DNA from 2 places in the Streptomyces sp. NPDC088157 genome. Region 2 is predicted to be linked to the other one. Evidence: riboswitches for the same ligand, from Rfam matches in the RefSeq annotation. Region 2 holds a riboswitch; the other holds the start of a gene.
The links. A riboswitch is a leader RNA that binds a small molecule or an ion and turns the genes downstream of it on or off. The one in region 2 is predicted to bind glycine.
Positions count from the first base shown of each region.

Region 1 (4,152 bases), on a different contig from region 2:
TGCCGGGCTCGGACAGCCGCAGCGGCCCCGCGGGCTGGCGCTCCAGCCCGGTGGCGATGCGGCGCAGATCCAGCCACGGGATGCCGACGCCGCCACCGGGGGCGTGCGGGTTCAGCCAGAGGCCGTAGTGGTCGGGGTAGAGGGTGCGGGCCACGTCCAGTCCGTCGACCACCTCGTACGACCTGTTCCAGCCGCTCGCGCTGAGCTCCTGGGCGGAGGTGACGCAGGGGGCGTAGCCGTGCCCGTCGACCTCCATGTTTCCGTACTGGGCGTCCGGGGAGCCGGCCTGGCCGTGCCACAGCAGCATCCAGACCTGTCCGGAGGAGGGGGTCGCGAGCGCGCGCAGGAGCGCCTCGTAGGCGTCGTAGCGCCCGGGCGTGACCTGGCGCAGCATGTGCTCGACCTGACCGGTCGCGATGCCGCTGGCGCTCACCTGTACCGCCCCTTCATTTCTGTTGCCCCGCGTCGGAGTCCAGCTTAAGCGCCCAAGGCGTCGGGGGTCGTGGTGCGTTGGCGGGTGCGGATCCGTCGTGGCCCGTCGCGCCCGCGGCGGGGCCGCGGAGGAACCCGGCCCCACGCCCCCCGGGTGGGTTCACTGGTCCCTTGTGTAGAAGGGGCGGACCCTTTCCCGCATCCAGTCGCCCACCGGGTCCTGGGCCACGTCCAGGAGCACCAGGTTGACCGGCCAGGGCGCGTCCGCCCTGGTCAGAGCCCTGCCCAGGGCCTCCAGGGGAAGGGCGCGCAGGTCGCCCTCCCACTGGGAGAGTTCCACGCCCACGAACATCACCGGGTCCGCCGTCTCAATGGCGGCCAGGCAGCGGCGGGCCGTGCGGATCACGCCCGTGGCCTCGAACTCCGCCGAGGCCGCGGCCAGGAAGTCCATCGGGTCGTCCTGCCAGTCGGGCTCGTACAGCCGGACCCGGCCGCCGGCGGCGGCGCCGTCCAGCGGGGTGCGGCCCGCCCGGCAGAGCTCGGCCACGGCGGGCGGGGGCAACGGGACGCCGACCACCCCGTCCGGGTTCACCAGGATGCCCACCTGCGGGGGCAGCCCCCGGGCGAACTCCACGGCCGGCGCGATCGTGTACGACATGTGCGCGCCGACGACCTGCCGGAACTGTTCCTCGGAGCTGAAGACCGGCACGTAGACCTGGCCGCCGAGCTCCATCGTGGGCAGGTCCAGGGGGCCGCTGTGCGGGCCGCCGCCCCCGGGCAGCGGCACCCAGACGAAGCTGCGCCCGAGCACCTCGACGATCCGGCCGCCGGCTCCCGGCATGCCGAGGGAGACGGAGAGCACCTCCTCCAGCTCGTTGCCGGGCCATCCGCCGTGCGGATGGTGGTGCGCCTGCGCCGGAAAGTCCGCGGAGAAGTCCGTCGGGAAGTTCGCCGGGGGGAAATCCATCTGCCTACCGCCTGCTGAGAACCGCTCACTCTGGTGTGGCTGAAAGGCTAGCGGGTGCCGGGGGCGGCACCCGAGCCCTCAGCCCGTGAATCCGATGCGGCGCAGCGCGTCGGCCGCCTCGCGGTCCAGCAGCACCGCCGAGCCGCAGCCGTCGGGCAGCCGGCCCTTCTCCACCGAGCGCACCAGCCGGGCGGCGGCGTGACGGTGGCGCAGGAACGCGTACCGGGAGACGCCCCGGCCGCGCTCGCGCTGCCCCTCCAGCGCCGTGTCGGCGCCGACGTCCAGCAGCAGCAGGTGGAGGGTGCCGCCGCGGCGGCGGGCCTCGCGGGCCAGCCAGTCCCGCACCCAGGCCTGCGTACCGCAGTCGTGCACGACGACGCCCGCGCCGCTGCTTAGAGCGGCGCGCAGTCCGGCGTAGTGGGCGAGGCGGACGAGGGGGCGGTAGAGGCCGTAGGGCAGGAAGCGGGGGGCGCGGGCGTCCCAGCGGTCCCGGGTGTCCTGGGAGTCGACGCGCAGGCCCTGGACGGTCCGCCGCATGAGCGTGGACTTGCCGCTGCCGGGCAGGCCGGTGACCACCACCAGGTCACGGGGGCCGAAGAGCAGGCCGTGCGGGCTGCGGCCGGCCCGCTCGCGCAGGTCGCGGACGACGGGCGCCGGCCGCGCGCCGCACGCCCCCCGGGCCGGGGCGCCGGGCTGCGCGGGCAGCGCGATTCCCGAGCCGGTCGCGAATGCCCTGGACCTCGCCGTGGTCGTCCTGTTCACCGTGATCGTCCTCCCCTGGGGTCAGGTGGTCCCATCCCCATCGAGCGTAAAGAGAAGGTAATGCGCTCTGTCCAGTGTTTTCGTACGCGTACCGACACAGGCCGGTTACAGATGCGGCCTGCCGGGATCGGGGGGAGCCGTGCAATGATGGCCGCGCCAACTGCATACCGGCCGTTTGAATCCGCGCGGGAGAGTCCTCAGCAGCAGCTTCGCTGGGGCGCCGAAGGAGCAAGTCCCTCCCTTGAATCTCTCAGGCCCCCGTTACCGCGCGGGCGAGGCACATCTGAAAAGCGGGCCGCTGTCTCCAGTGGCCCCACCCAAGGTGCAAGTCATGAGCGATCCCGTCGCGGGCGTCATGGCGAACCTCTCAGGTTCCGATGACAGATGGGGAGGAACGACCTCGCCTTCCCCCGTGCCCGCATGCCCTGCGTCGCTCGCACGGGGGGATCCCGTCGCCTTGGGAGACGAACGCCCGATGAGCAGTACCGACCCCGCATCCGTCCCGCCCGCCGAGCAGCGCCACACCGCCCTCGACGCCGTGCATCGTGCGCTCGGCGCCACGATGACCGACTTCGCCGGCTGGGACATGCCGCTGCGCTACGGCTCCGAGCGCGACGAGCACCACGCCGTCCGCACCCGGGCCGGGCTCTTCGACCTCTCGCACATGGGCGAGATCACCGTCGCCGGCCCGCAGGCCGCCGCCCTCCTCGACTTCGCCCTGGTGGGCAACATCGGGGCGGTCAAGGCAGGCCGCGCCCGCTACACGATGATCTGCCGGGCGGACGGCGGCATCCTGGACGACCTGATCGTCTACCGGTTGGCCGAGACCGAGTTCATGGTGGTGGCCAACGCCTCGAACGCGCAGGTCGTGCTGGACGCGCTGACCGAGCGCGCCGGGGACTTCGACGCCGAGGTCCGCGACGACCGCGACGCCTACGCGCTGATCGCCGTGCAGGGCCCCGAGTCCCCCGGCATCCTCGCGGCCCTCACCGACGCCGACCTCGACGGCCTGAAGTACTACGCCGGCCTGCCCGGCACCGTCGCCGGCGTCCCCGCGCTGATCGCGCGCACCGGCTACACCGGCGAGGACGGCTTCGAGCTGTTCGTGCGGCCGGAGCACGCCGTCGAGCTGTGGCAGTCGCTGACCAAGGCCGGCGAGGGCGCCGGCCTGGTCCCCTGCGGCCTGTCCTGCCGGGACACCCTGCGCCTGGAAGCGGGCATGCCGCTGTACGGGCACGAGCTGAGCACCTCCCTCACCCCCTTCGACGCGGGACTCGGCCGGGTGGTGAAGTTCGACAAGGACGGCGACTTCGTCGGCCGTACGGCGCTGGAGGCGGCCGCCGGGCGGGCCGCCGAGCAGCCCCCGCGCGTCCTCGTCGGCCTGGTCGCCGAGGGCCGCCGGGTGCCGCGTGCCGGGTACGCGGTCGTCGCCGGCGGCGAGGTGATCGGCGAGGTCACCTCCGGCGCCCCTTCCCCCACCCTCGGCAGGCCGATCGCGATGGCGTACGTCGACGCCGCCCACGCGGCGCCCGGAACGGCCGGTGTCGGCGTGGACATCCGGGGCAGCCACGAGCCGTACGAGGTCGTGGCGCTGCCGTTCTACAAGCGCCGGAAGTAGACACTGGGCGCGTCGACGCCCGCACGCGCGTGACCCTGCGCACATTTCCGCTGTTCACGCGCGCCTCCAGCAGTCCCCCATTCACCAGCACTCCCCCGCGTACAGGAGAATTCAGGCCATGAGCAACCCCCAGCAGCTGCGCTACAGCAAGGAGCACGAGTGGCTGTCGGTCGCCGAGGACGGCGTCTCGACGGTCGGCATCACGGAGCACGCGGCCAACGCGCTCGGCGACGTGGTCTTCGTCCAGCTCCCGGAGGTCGGTGACACGGTGACCGCGGGCGAGACCTGCGGCGAGCTGGAGTCGACCAAGTCGGTCAGTGAGCTGTACGCGCCGGTGTCCGGCGAGATCGTCGAGGTCAACCAGGACGTCGTC
Region 1 covers NZ_JBIUSU010000002.1:312,948-317,099, forward strand. Annotated here, with positions in the region: gene ACIPFH_RS07755 (enhanced serine sensitivity protein SseB C-terminal domain-containing protein) at 1-433, opposite strand, end outside; gene ACIPFH_RS07760 (enhanced serine sensitivity protein SseB) at 593-1,399, opposite strand; gene ACIPFH_RS07765 (AAA family ATPase) at 1,478-2,161, opposite strand; glycine riboswitch at 2,338-2,438, shown strand; gene gcvT (glycine cleavage system aminomethyltransferase GcvT) at 2,637-3,779, shown strand; gene gcvH (glycine cleavage system protein GcvH) at 3,898-4,152, shown strand, end outside.
Region 1: linked by a shared signal. The riboswitch ahead of gcvT (glycine cleavage system aminomethyltransferase GcvT) and the one ahead of gcvP (aminomethyl-transferring glycine dehydrogenase) in region 2 are both predicted to bind glycine.

Region 2 (4,152 bases):
TCCGGGAGGCGGCGGCCCGGCTGCTGGACTCCGTGGACACGACGGGTGGCGTGCGACTGCTCGGGGTGGGGGTCAGCGGGCTGGCGGACTTCACACAGGAAGATCTGTTCGCGCAGGCCGCGGAGGGCCGGGCGGACGGGCCCGAGGAGGAAGTCGTGGATGAACCCGTCGTCGAGGTACCGGTTCCGGTCGAGCACCAGTGGCGCCCGGGGAACGACGTCCGGCATGCCGAGCTCGGTCACGGATGGGTGCAGGGGAGCGGGCTGGGCCGGGTCACCGTGCGGTTCGAGACGCCGGAGTCGGAGCCGGGACGGGTACGGACCTTCCGCACCGACGATCCGGGGCTCGAGCCGGCGGAGCCGTTGCCGCTGGTGCGGCGGAGGCCGGATGACGGCGGCGGGGCGCATTCCGGGGGAGCGCCCGGACCGCTCGGCCCGGAAGCGGAATCACCGGCAGTGGAGTTCGGGAACTCTCTGTGAGGCGGATCAGTTACACAGAGTGAAGTGGTTCGAAGTGCGGGGTGAGTCGGAGCGGTGGTGTTCCCGCGAGGGGACGCCGGTGACGGATGAGGAACTGTATGGAACTGCACGGAGGTCGGTTCGCGGAGCCGGCGGGGGTGTCGCCGGAGCGGGGAGCCGAGATGCGGCGGGCGGTGGACCGGGTGACCCGGTGGGCCGCGAACCGGAGTGACGTGGTGGGGCTGCTTCTCGTCGGTGCCTCTGCGCGTGGGGCCGCGCGTCCCGGCCCCGACCTGGACCTCGTGGTGTTGTCGACCACCCCTGCCAGGTACGCCGAGGACGACGTGTGGACGCGTGAGCCGGCCCTGGGGGAGGCGATCCGGGTCCAGGGGCCCCTTATTGCGTGGCGGTGTCTCACCGGCTCCGGTCTGGAGGTCGAGGTGGGCGTCGGTTCCGCCCACTGGGCGCGGACCGATCCCGTCGACGCCGGCACGCGCAGAGTCGTCACGGACGGAGCCCGGCCGTTGTACGACCCTGCCGGGATTCTCGGAGCGTTGATACGGGCCTGTGTCCGAGGGGCTCAGCTGTCGTCGGTGCCCGCCAGCCGGCCGAAGTCGTGGTCGGGGAGCGGGGGAGGGGTGCCCAGGTCCAGGCCGTAGTGGTGGTAGAGCTGGAGTTCCTGTTCCGGGGAGAGGTGACGGCCGACGCCGAAGTCGGGAGCGTCCTTGATCAAGGCCCGCTCGAAGGGGATGCGCAGGGTGCCCTCGACCAGTCGGCTGGGCTCGAGGGGGACGAAGGCGTCGCGGGAGAACAGACCGGTGCGTATGGCCGCCCACTCCGGTACGCCGGTGGCGTCGTCCAGGTAGACCTCGTCGACGGTGCCGATCTTGGTGCCGTTGCGGTCGAACGCCTTGCGGCCGATCAGGTTGCGCGGATCGATGTCGGTCTGCACGGGCCCTCCACTTGGTCGCAACTCATCCGTAAGCACTACAAAAGAGCACATTGGGATGGGCGGCCACTCGAGCGAGTCCCGTTGACCCCGCTGGTAGTCTGACAACGGCTGCTGACACCGCGCGGGAGAGTCCTCCGGACATCATCGGAGGGCGCCGAAGGAGCAAATCCTCCCCGGAATCTCTCAGGCTCACGTACCGCACGGACGAGGTCACTCTGGAAAGCAGGGCGGGTGCCGACGGCGTCGACGGTTCCCGCTCTCACCGACGGTGAAAGCCGGGCGTCCTCGGACGGCCGGTGAAGCTCTCAGGTTGAGATGACAGAGGGGGAGGCCGTCCGGGTACCCACAGTGGTGACCCTCGAAGGTCGTGTCAGACCAGGAGGCCTCCGTAATGACCGCCCATCGCATTCCGCTCGCCGAGCTCGAGCAGGGAATCCCCTTCGAACAGCGCCACATCGGGCCCGACCATGAGGCGCGGGCCAAGATGCTCGCGCAGGTCGGCTACGGCTCGCTCGACGAGCTCACCGCCGCCGCGGTCCCGGACGTCATCAAGAACGCCGACGCGCTGGATCTCCCGGGCGCCCGGACCGAGGCCGAGGTGCTGGCCGAACTGCGCTCGCTGGCCGACCGCAACCAGGTCCTCGACCCGATGATCGGACTCGGCTACTACGGCACGTTCACGCCGCCCGTCATCCTGCGCAACGTCATGGAGAACCCCGCCTGGTACACGGCCTATACGCCGTACCAGCCGGAGATCTCGCAGGGCCGGCTCGAGGCGCTGCTGAACTTCCAGACCATGGTCGCGGACCTGACCGGGCTGCCGACGTCCGGCGCGTCGCTGCTCGACGAGGGCACGGCCGCCGCCGAGGCGATGGCACTGTCCCGGCGCATGGGGAAGAACAAGAAGGGCCTCTTCCTCATCGACGCCGACGCGCTGCCGCAGACCATCGCCGTGATCGAGACCCGCGCCGAGCCGACGGGCGTGGAGATCGTCGTCGCCGATCTGAGCGACGGTATTCCGGCGGAGATCGCCGCGCGGGAGATCAACGGCGTGCTCGTCCAGTACCCCGGCGCTTCCGGTGCCGTACGCGACCTCAAGGCGATCGTCGACCAGGCGCACGGGCTCGGCGCGCTCGTCACCGTCGCCGCCGATCTGCTCGCGTTGACGCTGCTGAAGTCGCCGGGCGAGCTGGGGGCGGACATCGCGGTCGGTACGACGCAGCGGTTCGGCGTGCCGATGGGTTTCGGCGGGCCGCACGCCGGTTACATGGCCGTCCGCGAGCAGTTCGCGCGCAGCCTGCCCGGGCGGCTGGTCGGCGTGTCCGTGGACGCCGACGGACACCGGGCCTACCGGCTCGCGCTGCAGACGCGTGAGCAGCACATCCGGCGCGAGAAGGCCACCAGCAACATTTGCACGGCGCAGGTGCTGCTGGCGGTGATGGCGGGGATGTACGCCGTCTACCACGGCCCCGACGGACTGCGCGCGATCGCCAGGCGTACGCACCGGTACGCCTCGATCCTGGCCGCCGGGCTCGAGGCCGGCGGCGTCGAGGTCGTGCACGGGTCGTACTTCGACACGCTGACCGTGCGGGTGCCGGCCAAGGCCTCCGAGGTCCTCGCCGCCGCGCGGGAGCACGGGGTCAACCTGTACCTCGTCGACGCCGACCACGTGTCGATCGCCTGCGACGAGACCACCGCGCGGGCCCAGGTGGCCGCCGTCTGGGCCGCCTTCGGGGTGGACGGCGACATCGAGTCGCTCGACGCGTCCACCGAGGAGACGCTGCCCGAAGGGCTGCTGCGGTCCGACGCGATCCTCACGCACCCCGTGTTCCACCAGCACCGCTCCGAGACCGCGATGCTGCGCTATCTGCGCAGGCTGGCCGACCGGGACTACGCGCTGGACCGGGGCATGATCCCGCTGGGCTCCTGCACCATGAAGCTCAACGCGACCACCGAGATGGAGCCGGTCACCTGGCCCGAGTTCGGGCAGTTGCACCCCTTCGCGCCGGCCGAGCAGGCGCAGGGCTACCTGACGCTCATCCGTGAGTTGGAGGAGCGGCTCGCGGAGGTCACCGGGTACGACAGGGTGTCGCTCCAGCCGAACGCCGGCTCGCAGGGCGAGCTGGCCGGGCTGCTCGCCGTCCGTGGATACCACCGGGGCAACGGGGACGAGCAGCGGACCGTGTGCCTCATCCCGTCCTCCGCGCACGGCACGAACGCGGCCAGTGCCGTGATGGCGGGCATGAAGGTCGTCGTCGTCAAGACCGCCGAGGACGGCGAGATCGACGTCGAGGACCTGCGGGCGAAGATCGAGCGCTACCGTGACGAGCTCGCGGTGCTGATGATCACCTATCCGTCGACGCACGGAGTGTTCGAGGAGCACGTCGCCGACATCTGCGCGCAGGTGCACGAGGCGGGCGGGCAGGTGTACGTCGACGGCGCCAACCTCAATGCGCTCGTCGGGCTCGCCAAGCCGGGGCACTTCGGCGGGGACGTCTCGCACCTGAACCTGCACAAGACGTTCTGCATCCCTCACGGGGGCGGCGGCCCGGGTGTCGGACCCGTCGCCGTACGGTCGCACCTGGCGCCCTACCTGCCGAACCACCCGCTCCAGCCCGCCGCCGGGCCGGAGACCGGAGTGGGACCGATCTCCGCCGCCCCCTGGGGCTCCGCGGGGATCCTGCCGATCTCGTGGGCGTATGTGCGGCTCATGGGCGGCGAGGGGCTCAAGCGGGCCACGCA
Region 2 covers NZ_JBIUSU010000013.1:179,288-183,439, reverse strand. Annotated here, with positions in the region: gene ACIPFH_RS39465 (DNA polymerase IV) at 1-479, shown strand, start outside; gene ACIPFH_RS39460 (PRC-barrel domain-containing protein) at 1,039-1,410, opposite strand; glycine riboswitch at 1,523-1,619, shown strand; gene gcvP (aminomethyl-transferring glycine dehydrogenase) at 1,802-4,152, shown strand, end outside.